DNA from 3 places in the Amorphus sp. 3PC139-8 genome. Region 3 is predicted to be linked to each of the others. Evidence: predicted binding sites of a transcription regulator. Region 3 holds the regulator's gene; each other region holds the start of a gene.
The links. The regulator PhoB, encoded in region 3, activates phosphate uptake and scavenging genes when phosphate is short. The targets are predictions, from matches to a motif close to TGTCATNNANCTGTCAT.

Region 1: a site for PhoB is predicted at 1,722-1,738, ahead of HNS03_RS15000 (alkaline phosphatase). Genes of this name have one in related genera too.
Region 2: a site for PhoB is predicted at 1,695-1,711, ahead of phnA (phosphonoacetate hydrolase). Genes of this name have one in related genera too.

Annotation. Positions count from the first base shown of each region.
Region 1 is NZ_JABJVY010000015.1:79,079-83,351, forward strand. Features, by position in the region: gene HNS03_RS14980 (disulfide bond formation protein B) at 112-663, opposite strand; gene HNS03_RS14985 (DUF5993 family protein) at 674-829, opposite strand; gene HNS03_RS14990 (hypothetical protein) at 971-1,093, shown strand; gene HNS03_RS14995 (hemerythrin domain-containing protein) at 1,109-1,546, shown strand; gene HNS03_RS15000 (alkaline phosphatase) at 1,814-3,310, shown strand; gene HNS03_RS15005 (hypothetical protein) at 3,440-3,865, shown strand; gene HNS03_RS15010 (ABC transporter ATP-binding protein) at 3,875-4,273, shown strand, end outside.
Region 2 is NZ_JABJVY010000002.1:266,646-270,918, reverse strand. Features, by position in the region: gene HNS03_RS03630 (alkaline phosphatase family protein) at 1-408, opposite strand, end outside; gene phnA (phosphonoacetate hydrolase) at 413-1,684, opposite strand; gene HNS03_RS03620 (LysR substrate-binding domain-containing protein) at 1,833-2,777, shown strand; gene HNS03_RS03615 (dihydrodipicolinate synthase family protein) at 3,022-3,954, opposite strand; gene HNS03_RS03610 (hypothetical protein) at 4,052-4,198, opposite strand; gene HNS03_RS03605 (4-hydroxyproline epimerase) at 4,191-4,273, shown strand, end outside.
Region 3 is NZ_JABJVY010000027.1:27,796-32,068, reverse strand. Features, by position in the region: gene pstB (phosphate ABC transporter ATP-binding protein PstB) at 1-595, shown strand, start outside; gene phoU (phosphate signaling complex protein PhoU) at 906-1,628, shown strand; gene phoB (phosphate regulon transcriptional regulator PhoB) at 1,651-2,346, shown strand; gene HNS03_RS20780 (TRAP transporter substrate-binding protein) at 2,893-3,939, shown strand.

The sequences.
Region 1 (4,273 bases), on a different contig from region 3:
GATAAGTCTTCGCCAAAAGCGGCACGCTGCGCAAGCCACACGTGCGGTGCGCCGGGTCACTCTATTGTTAGATTTCAGGTGCGTAGGGCCAGCCGATTGCCTGCGTTACGTTCAGTTTCCCGTCAATTCGTCGAGGAGCTGATAGCTGGTGGGATTGTCGGGACAGTAGCCGCTGCCGCACTCCAGCACGGTGGAGAGACCGTTTGCCAATGCAACGACGACAAACAGGATGACGGCGATCCGGGCGAGCTGTCCATGGGCGCGGCCGCTCGACGAAAATTGGCCGTCGAGCAAGAGCATTAGACCGACACCGATCACCACCAAGCCGAACACCACGAACGCCCAGGTGTAAAGGTGCAGACCCAGCACAGGATCGCCGTCCGCACCGGTTCCGGGCACGATATGGAGCGCGACCTGGCGCAGTGCGATCGCACCGCCGATCACCGCGCCAAGCAGCATGATGCCGTAATGGCCCGGCCGCAGGCCGCATAGAAGGTTCATGGCAAGGCCGGCGCCGACGATCACGAAACCAACCCGCTGCAACAGGCAGAGCGGGCAGGGCAGTTCGCCGTAGAGGATCTGTTCGACAAACGCGGCAATCAGCACGCAGGTGATCGCGAGCAGGCCGATGGCGTTGAGAGGACGGGCGAGGCTTGCGGTCATCGCGTGTCCCTCAAAGGCTGATGTTGATCGCCGAAGAGGCGTGATAACGGAACAGGTAGACAGTCAAGACGATTGTCGCCAGGACAATCCAAAGCGCCGGCCAGCGAAGATTGCGCCAGGCCAAAAGGCAGGCAACGACCACGCCGAAAAAGGGGAGCGCCATCATCGGGTGTGCCTCCATTTTATTGTTTCTGTTTCGGCGCTTGATCGCCAGCCCTTAACAGTCTCGCTTGAGCTTTGGCATCCATCGACGGACATCGCAAGCCGCGCCGCAACATCGCCAGTGAATGGACGCAACGAGGGAAGAATGGCCAGCGACGATTTGGAAATCCGGACCGGTCTTCCCGATGCGCTCAGCGTCTTGCTGGACGCGCACCCGCGGGCACTTTGGACGGAGCGGACGCCCGTCGGCGGCCTAACGGCCTTCTGACTCGAGCGGCATTTGATGTTTCGCCAGATTCTCGCCGAGCTTCGCGGCGGGGGCGAAGAGGTCGCCGATCGGCGCGGGGCGGCATCCGATTATGTCCACAAGCTGGCGCGCTATGGCAGCTTTTTCGTCTCGCAACTTCACGAGCACCATCACCTGGAAGATATGCACTATTTTCCGCTGCTGGCGGCGGCCGAACCGCGCCTGGAAGCCGGTTTCACGCTGCTGGACGGCGATCACAAGTCACTCGACGCGCACCTGGGGCGATTCGTCGACGAGGCCAATGTCCTTCTCCAGACGCTGCAAACCGAACCGGTCGATATCGCGGCCGGGCGCGCGGCGGCTTTCGCGGAAGGGATCGGAACGTTCGAGGGTTTTCTCGACCGTCACCTCACCGACGAGGAGGACATCATCGTTCCGATCTTGCTGGAGCATGGAGAAGGGCGTTTCGGCTGACCGGCGAACAGCGTCTATTCCGTAAAGTCGGCGACCACCACTTTTTCGAACCAATCGAACCACGCAAAGGTCGCGTAATGTTATAATATCCATATGCGGAAATATGAGGCGATCGAGCCCGTGCGTCTTCCGGAAAGCACGGCAAACCGCTCCCCTTACTTTTCCGCGCCCGATCCTTCATCGGAGTGTCACGGAACCTCAGCGCAAGTGTCACAGATGCCGTGTACGTGGCCGTCGCAGGTTCCCTACGCCGAGGAGGCTCCCCCCATGCTTCGTACCGCACTGATGACGACTGTCGCGCTTGGCCTTGTGGCCGCGCCGGCACTGGCCCAGGACGTTCCGCAGGCTTCCAGCCAGTGGTACAGCGATGGCCAGGCACACATTCAGGACATGCTGGCGCGCCAGCCGAACACCAACGCGGCGAAGAACGTGATCCTGTTCATCGCCGACGGCAACGGCATCGGCACCAACTACGCCGTTCGCCTCTATGACGGCCAGCAGAAGGGTATGCTCGGCGAAGAGAACGTTCTGCCCTACGAAGCCTTCCCGAGCGTCGCGCTGGTGAAGACCTACAACATCAACGCCCAGACGCCGGACTCCGCGCCGACCGCCGGCTCGATGAACACCGGCGTCAAGCAGCGCTTCAACACGATCAACCTCGGCGAGAACGCGATCCACGAAGAGTGCGCGTCCGAAGAGGGCAACAAGCTCACCACCTTCTCCGAACTCGTCAGCGGGCAGGGCAAGTCGGTCGGCGTTGTCACGACCGCTCGCATCACCCATGCGACCCCGGCTGCCGTCTATGCCAAGACGGCCAACCGCGACTGGGAAGGCGAGGCGCCGGAAGGCTGCATGGACATCGCCGCTCAGCTTTTCGAGGCGATGCAGGCCGGCACCGTCGACTTCGCCATGGGTGGCGGTCGCCGTTACTTCCTCCCGAAGGACGCGGTCGGTGATGAAAACACCAAGGGGCGCCGCCCCGACGGCCGGGATCTAATCCAGGCGGCGAAGGATGCCGGTTTCCAGTACGCCTGGAACACCGAGACGGTGAACGGCCTGAACCTCGACGGCCAGACCCCGGTTCTCGCGCTGCTCGAAGATAGCCACATGAAGTATGAGACCGATCGCGCCGACAGCGACGAGCCGTCTCTGACTGACATGACCAAGGCGGCGATCGAGTATCTCTCCAAGAACGAGAACGGCTACTATCTGGAGATCGAGTCCGGCCGCGTCGACCACGCCAACCATGACGGCAACGTCTTCCGCGCGCTGACTGACGGCGTCGAATTCGCCAACGCGGTGGCCGCTGCCGACGAGCTGACCGACGACGGCGACACGCTGATCATCGTTACGGCCGACCACGAGCATGCGATTGCCTTCAACGGCTATTGCGGTCGCGGCTCGCCGATCAACGGCCTTTGCATGGGTGTTTCTAAGGACAAGATCGAGCACACCAACGAGCCGGAAGTCGCCGCCGACGGTAAGCCTTACACCGTGGTGGGCTACCTCAACGGCGTCGGCTCCGTCCTGAAGGAGAACGGCAACGACTATTCGGGTTCGCGTCCGGACCTGACCCAGGAAGCGGCGACCGACAAGGACTACGTTCAGCAGGCGCTGATCCCGATGTCGTCGGAAACCCACTCCGGTGAAGACGTCGCCGTGTTCGCCAAGGGGCCGTGGGCGCACCTGTTCGATGGCATGATCGAGCAGAACTACATCTTCCACGTGATGAACTACGCGGTGAACCCGCAGACCGCCCAGTAAGCAGTCCGCTTTTCTACGGACGCTTTGTCACAGCTAGCAAAGGCCCGCCCTGCGCGGGCCTTTCGCTCATTTGTCATGGGGATCCGCTACCGGTTGCGGGAACTGGCGGCCCAGTTTGGAGGCGAAGTGATGGATCGGCGCGCATTTTTGTTGGGAACGGCAGGTCTGGCCGCAGCCCTGGTTCGGCCCGCCGCGGCGGACAATCTCCTGCGCATCCGCGAGCTCTACAACAAGGACCTTTCCTTCTCCGACCTCGCCAACTCAATCGCCGGGGACCGCGTCAGCGTGCGCGGCTTCATGGCACCGCCGCTCAAGGCGGAATCGACCTTCTTTGTGTTGACCGCGCGGCCAATGGCGGTCTGCCCGTTCTGCGAAACCGAGGCGGAGTGGCCGGACGACATTCTCGCCATCTATTCCAAACGCGTGGTCGACGTCGTGCCCTTCAATGTGGAGATCGAAACCCGAGGTCGTCTGGAACTCGGCACCTTCAAGGATCCGGAGACCGGCTTCGTCAGCCGGGCGAGGATCGTCGACGCGACCTACGACCGCAGCTAGGCGGGCGCAATGGGGCTCCCGCTCACGATCTCGGACTTGAAGATCTCCGGCGATCGCGGCCGGATCATTCTGCACGTTGATCGATTGTCGATCGCGCCGGGCGAGGCCGTTGGCGTGCGCGGCCCTTCGGGTGCGGGCAAGTCGACCCTTCTGTTCGCCGTGGCCGGCCTGCTTCCGATCGCCGGCGGCACGGTGCGTTGGGGAGAGGTGGAGCTTTCGGCCCTGTCCGACGCCGAGCGGGCGGCCTTTCGGCGCCAGCGGATCGGGATGGTGTTCCAAGACTATCTCCTGTTTGAGGAGCTGACCCCGCTCGCCAATGCCGGGCTTGCCGGCGCCTATTCCAAGCGCGCGCGGCGCAAGCCGATCACCAGCCGGGCTGCCGGCATGTTGGAAAAGCTTGGGATCGGG
Region 2 (4,273 bases), on a different contig from region 3:
GACGCGGCCGTGACCGTCTGGATCGTGGGCATAGGCGGCGCCGGGCGAGACGTTGTTGAAGACGACGGCGCCGCCACGCGGGGCCAGGCGCTCCGCCATCGTCGGCGTTGCGAGGGTCCGCCCGGTAACTGCCCGCTTGTGCTGCAGGAAGTCCGGCTTGCCGGCATCGTGCACGACGAGGCCGCTGTCTTCCATGAGCGCCATGGAGTTGCCGTGGAGTCCGTTGCGTGCCGGATGACAGCCAGTGGCGAAGGCAGCGGAGACGACGCGGGTAGCGGAAGGAAAGACAGAGCGGTGGGCCTCGAACACCGCCGCACGTTCGGCGAACCGGGCGAGGTTCGGGGTGAATTCGGGTCGCACGAAGTCCCGGCGCAACCCGTCGAGCATGATCGCGATCACACGGGACATGGTGTCAGTCCGTTCCGTTGATGGCGAAGTCGAAGATGTCGAAGTTGCGTAGCGTGTCCTCTGCGCGCGCCCGGTAGGCGGCATTCAGCGGCCGCGATAGGATGAAGGGCACGCGCTGCTCGGCGAGCCCGCCGTGGGAGCGCAGCCGCGTGCCGGCGAGCTGCGACAGGTCGTGGTCGGCGGCGCGGGCACCGATCGCCACGCCGGCCTCGGCCACCACGACGATGTCGGCCTCCCGGTCGGCCGGCAGCTCGAAGCGGGCGCAGGCCTCGTCCCTGACAAGCGCCAGATCGACGCCGTCAGTCGCAGCGACTTCGGCGAGCACCTCGCCGGCTTCGAGCTCGGGATCGAGGACATGCACCCGAACGAAGCCGCCGAGCGCACCGTGATGGCGCACGAACGGGTCCGTGATCGGGCAGATGACACGGGTCCGCCCGACGCCGAAGCGAGCGTCGAGCGCATCACCGAGGTAGACGACGTTGGGACTGCCGTCCTCCAGCGCCATGTCGGTCATGCCGTGGTCTGCGACGATGCCGACGGTCGCGCCGAGCGCAATGAGGCGGCCGACGCGGGCGTCGACCTCGGCCATGAAGGCATTCGCCTCCGGCGTGCCGGGCGCATGGCTGTGCTGCACCAGGTCCGACAGCGACAAATAGACCAAGTCGGGCGCGTGCTCCTCCAGGAGCCGGACCCCGGCATCGAGAACGAACAGCGACAGGTCCGGCTGGTACTGGCCCGGCGTCGGCCGGCCGACGAGCCGGGTGGCATCCTCGATCCCGTTCGCCGCCAGGGTGGCCTTGTCGGCCTTCTCCGCGGAGAAGGCGACGCCGTCCAAGTCCTTGGCCAGCGCCTTCAGGAGCTTGTCCTTGGCAGTCACGGTCGCGACCTCGGCACCGCCGCGCGAGAAGCCGGAGAGGATCGTCCGGGCGATCATGCCGGCGTCGTCCAGCATCATCACGGCCTCTCCGCTCTCGACGTCGAGAAAGTAGTTGCCGGAGATGCCGTGCACGCTCGGCGGCGCACCGCAAACGATCGAGACGTTGTTGGGGTTGGTGAAGGTCGGCATCGCCGCCAACGCCACGCCATCGAAGCCGTCCGCCCGCATCCGTGCGAGGTTCGGCACGATGCCATCGCGGCAGGCGGCTTCCACGTAGGCGGGGTCGCACCCGTCGTAGCAGATCACCACGACCGGGCGCCGCGGCCACCGATAGCTGCGGCCGTTGACCTCGACGTTCCACGCCTCGTCGATGATCGGTCGGTGCTGTGCGACGGACATTCTCACTCCCTGTTATCAAAGCGCCATGGGCGTCCTGTATGCTCACTCAATTCAGGCATAGAGGCCGCTTATCTGAGTATTTTCATTATCCTTTTCTGGATCTGATGCTCAATCGAAATAAATTCGGCGCGATGTGAACGGTATTCACATGACAAAACGACGACTACCGCCACTTAAAGCGCTTCTTGCACTGGAAAGCGCAGTACGAACGGGAAGTATTTCTGCTGCCGCGGAGGACCTATCCGTCACGCACGGGGCTGTGAGCAAGCAGATCACGCAACTGGAGCAGTGGCTCGAGCGACCGCTCTTTGCGGAAAAACGGCGCGGCATGATCGCCAATGCCGCAGGCGAGCGATTGGCAACGGCGATGGGAGAGGCCCGTCAGCTCCTGGCGGCCGCCCTCGACGACATCGAAGCGGCGGAACAGGAAAGCGAACTAGCCGTCGTCGCGCCTGCGACCTTCGCGATGCGCTGGCTCATTCCCCGGCTGCCGTCCTTTCAGGCCTCCGGGCCGGGCGTCCGCGTCGCCGTACGGCCGACCCATACGACGGAAGACTGGGACGCGATCCCCTTCGACGTGATGATTCGGCGCGGCCCGGCGCTCGCTGCCCGTTTCGATCCGCAGCCCCTGTTCGTGGAGGAGCTCGGTCTGCTGACGGCCCCGGCACTATCTGGGGCATCCAGCCCGTCGGCACTGCCGCTGGTCGCCGCCGACACGCGCGCCGGCGAGTTGAAGCGCTGGTTCGCACGGGCGACAGGAGCGCCAACGGCGCCCGAGGCGATCCGCTTCCCGCACTTCTACATCGCTCTGGAGGCGGCCCTTTCGGGCATCGGCGCACTAGTCGCGCCGCTATTCCTTGTGGAGGAACTGGTCCGCGCCGGCCATCTGATCGAACCGTGGCCTGAGATCCGTGTCCCGGGGGCGACCTATACGGTTGGCGTCAACCCAGAGGGCAACGCCGCCGCGGCGCGCAAGGTCGCCACATGGTTGTGCGAAACGGCCGCCGACTGCCGGTCTACGGCCATTGCCGACAGCGCGCGACCGGGCGCCGACCAGCCGGGCGAGAAGGCATCGGCTCCGCCGCGCGGCTAACAGCCCGCCCGGAGCGAAATCAAAAAATGCTCGACTGCAGACCGCACGTCCTGACGCCTTTTTCGCGCTAGCGACCGACGGCGTCGCCGTCCAAACGCACCTTCTTTTCGTTCAAACCGCTTCCTTCTGAACGGGAAATACTCAAGAGCGGGTCTCGGCGAAGCGGAAACGGGTTGGCCGTCCGGAAACGCGTTGAAATAAGGAGTTAGAACCGTTCTGCGATTCTGTGAAAGGCTGAACGGTTCTAAGAGACCCAGGCATCATACCAGGTCCGGAACAGCTTGAACTGCGCTTCGGCGAAGGCCCGCTGCGTCTCGGACAGCGCATCGGTCTCGTTGAAATGCAGCCGGTATTCCTCGTTGCCGGTCAGCACCATCAGATGCTTGTAGAACAGCACCAGATCGGGGCCCTCGTCGAAGGTCGACAGCACCAACAACGCCTCTTCCAGCTCGCGCGCCTTAGCCCGCGCCACCATGTTGCCGGCCGCCGCTTGCTCGCACAACGAGACAAGGTGCAGAACCTCCTTGGGCAGCGCGTTGCCGATGCCGGTAATGGCACCCCCTGCCCCGCACTTGACGAAGCCGTGGTAGACCTGGGTGTCGACCCCGACCATCAGCGTCAGGTCGTCGTCGCCCGAGGTGATGGTCTCGGCCGCGTAGCTCAGGTCCGCCGCCCCGCCGAACTCCTTGAACCCGACCAGATTGGGATAGTCGGCGCGCAGGGCGAAGAACAGGTCGGCGCGGGTGGCGAAGCCGTAATAGGGGCTGTTGTAGATCACCGCCGGCAAGCCTTTCGCGGCGTCCAGGACGGCGGAGAAATGCGCCCGTTGCGCGCTTGGCGCGGTGCCGCGCGACAACACTCGGGGAATGACCATCAACCCCTGAGCGCCGACCTCGGCGGCATGCGCCGCGTGCGCGACGGCCGACTTCGTGTTGATCGCCCCTGTGCCCACGATGGTCGGGACCCCGGCTTCGACCAGATGGCGCACGCCCTCCATGCGCTGCTCGTCGGTTAGAAGCGGCCAATCGCCCATCGACCCGCAATAGACGACCGCGTTCATACCGGCCGCGTGCAATTCGCGCCCTTTGCGCGCCAGCGCCGGAAAATCCGGGGTCCGGTCCGGCTTGCACGGCGTCATGAGCGCGGGAATGCAGCCGCTGAAGATATTCGTCGTCATTGCCTCTATGCCCTTCCCAAAAGTCCTGAACCGAATGAGCGAATAAGGTGTCCGGCATGACCTGCGCCGAACGCCGGATCACGATCGCGGTCACCGGTCACTCTTCCAGGACTTTGAGCCGACGACAAATTCCGAGTGGTTCGAACACTGCCCATGTGATGACATAGGCTTCCGGCCAGCCACCCGCGATCGAGCGAACGCCCTTCAGATCCACCCGCTTCTCCGGGTTCACGCGAATGAGCAACCACACCTTCCAGTGCATCGACGGGCACACCTGCGGCAATCCCGTGCGCTTGGTCGCAGGCGGCGCGCCGCACCT
Region 3 (4,273 bases):
CACCATCGACGGCTGCCGGGTGACGGGCAACCTGATGATGGAGGGCGATGATCTCAACGACCATTCGCGCGACGTCGTGCTCCTGCGCGCCCGGGTGGGGATGGTGTTCCAGAAGCCGAACCCGTTTCCGAAGTCGATCTGGGAAAATATCGCCTACGGGCCGAAGATCCACGGCCTCGCCAAGGCCAAGGCGGATCTCGATGAGATCGTCGAGCAGAGCCTGCAGAAGGCCGGCCTCTGGAACGAGGTGAAGGACCGGCTTCAGGAGCCCGGCACGGGCCTGTCCGGCGGTCAGCAGCAGCGCCTGTGTATCGCGCGGGCCGTGGCGGTGAGCCCTGAAGTCATCCTGATGGACGAGCCCTGCTCGGCGCTCGACCCGATCGCCACGGCGAAGGTCGAGGAGCTGATCGACGAGTTGCGCGAGAACTACACGATCGTGATCGTGACCCACTCCATGCAGCAGGCCGCCCGCGTGTCCCAGCGGACCGCCTTTTTCCATCTCGGCCTTCTGGTCGAGGAAGGGCCGACGAACGTGCTGTTCACCAGCCCGAAGGAAAAGCGGACCCAGGATTACATCACCGGCCGCTTCGGCTGATCGAAACGGCGTTTGGCCGAACCGGACTTCTGCTCGGTTCGGTCTTCGGATTACGGTGAGCGCCCGGTTCGGTCGCGTTGTCGGCGAAAGCGCCGCCTCGTATCATTGACCGGTCAAGACGGGACGCTGGAGCCTTTTCCGCTTTCCGCTGTTCACGGAAGCGTAGACTGGCTCTCACTCATTGTTTGACGCGTTTCCGGTCGGCGAACCGGTTTTCACTTCGCCGGGAAACGCTTTCATACGGTCCGATAACGCGGCAGGCTCGCATCGGGCCGACATGGATTTCTAGCGAGCGTAGATTCGGGCGGACATGGCCAACGAACACATAACGGGCGCATATGACGACGAACTGCGCGATCTGGTGAGCCGGATCGCGGAGATGGGCGGTCTGGCCGAAGGGCTGGTCTCCGAAGCGGTGACCGCGCTGACGCGAATCGACATCGCGAGGGCTCAGAACGTCATCTACCAGGATCATCGCCTGGACGAGATGCAGCGTCAGCTCGAGGAGCGGGCGATCAGCGTGATCGCGCGCCGGCAGCCGGTTGCCAAGGATCTGCGCGAAATCATCGCGGCGATGCGGGTGTCGGCCGATCTGGAGCGGGTGGGCGATCTCGCCAAGAATATCGCCAAGCGCGTGATCGCGATCGACGGGCAGTTCCACAGCAAGCGGCTAGCGTTCGGCGTGGAGCATATCTCCGAAATCACGCTGGAGCAGCTTAAGGCGGTGCTGGACGCTTACACGTCGCAGGATCTCGACGCGGCCCATGCCGTGCGCAATCGCGACGACGAGATCGACTCCATGTACACGTCGCTGTTCCGCGAACTGTTGACTTACATGATGGAAGACCCGCGGAACATCACGTTCTGTACGCATCTCCTCTTCTGCGCCAAGAATATCGAGCGCATTGGTGATCATGCGACGAATATCGCCGAAAATATTCATTTCATGATCACGGGTCAGCAGCTCCAGGAAGATCGGCCGAAGCACGATGAGTCTAGCTACATACCCGCCGGAAGCGACCAGGTACGGTGACCACATCAAGGGGCGATCGGTCATGCCCAAGGTCTTGATCGTCGAAGACGAGGAGCCGCTGGCGCTTCTCCTGCGCTACAATCTCGAAGCCGACGGTTTCAGCGTCGACACCTGCACGCGGGGCGACGAGGCGGAGATCCGGTTGCGGGAAACGCAGCCCGATCTTCTGGTCCTGGATTGGATGCTGCCGGGTTTGTCGGGGATCGAGCTCTGCCGCCGCCTGCGCAACCGGCCGCAGACCGAAAACCTCCCCGTGATCATGCTCACTGCCCGCGGCGAAGAGACCGAGCGCATCCGCGGCCTTTCGACCGGCGCCGACGACTATGTGGTGAAGCCGTTTTCGGTGCCGGAGCTGATGGCGCGCATCCGCGCCATCTTGCGGCGGACCAAACCTGCGGTGGTGTCGAGCCTGCTGACGGCCGGCGACATCGAGCTCGACCGCACGACCCATCGCGTGCGCCGCTCCGGCCGGGAGATCCATCTCGGTCCGACCGAATTCCGGCTCCTGGAATTCCTCATGCAATCGCCGGGGCGGGTGTTTTCGCGCGAACAGCTCCTGGACGGGGTCTGGGGCCACGATGTCTACGTGGATGAACGCACGGTCGACGTTCACATCGGTCGCCTGCGCAAGGCGGTCAATCGGGGCAAGGTGCGCGATCCCATCCGCACCGTGCGGGGCGCGGGCTACGCCTTCAACGACCAGTTCACGGAAGTCTAAGAGCAAAGCCTGCGAAAAGTGGGCACCGGTTTTCCGTCCGGCTTTGCGAAGGTAGAAAGCAAAGCCCGCGAAAAGTGGGCACCGGTTTTCCGTCCGGCTTTGCGAGAGGAGAGAGCAAAGCCCGCGATAAGTGCGATGCGGTTTTTCGATGGCTCGTTTCGCTCAAGACAGTCGCGCTTTGCGCGACGTCTCCGCGAGGGGCCAACCGGCCGGCGCGCGGTCGCATGCTGGCTGCGCTCAGACCGTTGATCTTCCCGTCCGTCTCGCGGGCGGGCCATGAGCCTCTCCGCGGCCCAAATCACGCGGTCGCGAGCCGGCCGACTGCGCGCTGCTTGCTCTGGATCAATGGAGCCGACCGTTGCGGGTGATCAACTGCGCCGGCGCGTCGCGAGAGATGGATTTTGCTAAATTCATGCTGGCGGGCCACCATTGGTGCGCCCTATAGAAGGTTGCGACCGTTACTATCGTTCGAGGTGGACACATCGGCTCCGGCCGGCATCCGGCCACCGGTGGCGGGCGTACAACAGACCGTTCGGAGGAAGCTCAATGACCTTCAAGACCAATCGCAGAAAGTTCCTTGCGGGGACCGCCGCGGCGACGGCGGGCCTGTTGGCGGCGCCTGCCATCCTGCGCGCTGCCGAAACCATCAAGCTCGACATCAGCCACTATCTCCCCCCGACCCACGGCATCGAGGTCGACATGCTGCGCCCGTGGGCGGAGGAGCTGCGCGAGAAGTCGAACGGCCAGGTCGATTTTGAGATCCACAACGTCTCCAGTGCCTATGGCCGTCTCGACCGCCAGGCCGACCAGGTGCGCGCAGGTGTCGTTGACGTAGGTTTTGGGCTCGCCGGCATTCCGCGCGGCCGTTTCCCCCACACCTCGGTGATCGAGCTCCCCTTCGTGGTGGAGCGGGCGGAAGCCGGTAGCCGCGCGCTTTGGGAACTCTACCAGACCGGTCAGCTCGGCGGGGAGTATGACGGCTTCAAGGTGCTCGGTCTGATGACCCATCACGGCGCGCTGTTCCACACCGTCGATCGGCCGATCAAGCAGCTCTCCGATCTCAAGGGGCTGCGTATCCGCTCGCCGGGGCCGGCGGTCAACGCCATGCTGGAGTTCGAAGGCGCCAGCGCGATCGGCATGCCGCCCTCACAGATCTACGAGGCGCTTCAAAAAGGCGCGCTCGACGGCGTGGCGACCACCTGGGATCTCGTCGGCGCGATCAAGCTGAATGAAGTCCTGAAGTACCACACCGACGCCCGGGTCTATGCCGCTGCGTTCTATATCGTGATGAACCAGGACACCTATAACGGCCTACCGGAAAATGTCCGCACCATCATCGACGAGACCACCGGCGAAGCCTGGCAGTCCAAGATCGGTCCGTGGTGGGACAAGTGGGATGCCGCGGGCAAACAGGATGCGATCGATCGCGGCCAGGAGATCATCGTCATCGACGATGCCACCCGCGACCAGTGGCGCCAGCAGCTCGAGCCGATGATCAACTCCTATCTCGATGGCCTGAAGTCCGAAGGCGTCGAGGATCCGCAAAAGCTCTACGAAACCACCCGCGAGCTGGTGCAGAAGTACCAGTCCTGATCCGAGACGCGATGCGCGGTGGCACCGGATCCTGCATGCAGCAGGGCCCGGCGCCGCCGCCGTCGTCGTATACGGGGAAGCGGGGATGGCGGCTCGGACGATCCGGCATCCCGCGATCCGGTTTGGACGGGAAATCGTAGCGGAGATGTCGATGAGGTCATTCCGCTCTCCGTAGAACTGCTGAACAGATCCGAAAACGTAGAGCCTTTTCCGCTCAAGATGGAAACATCTGAGCGATAAGAAGTGGCTCCAGAATCAATACCTTGAGCATGTCCCGCTTTTCATTGAATCGCCGAGCGGCTCTAACCTATTGTTTCGACGCATTTCCGGACGG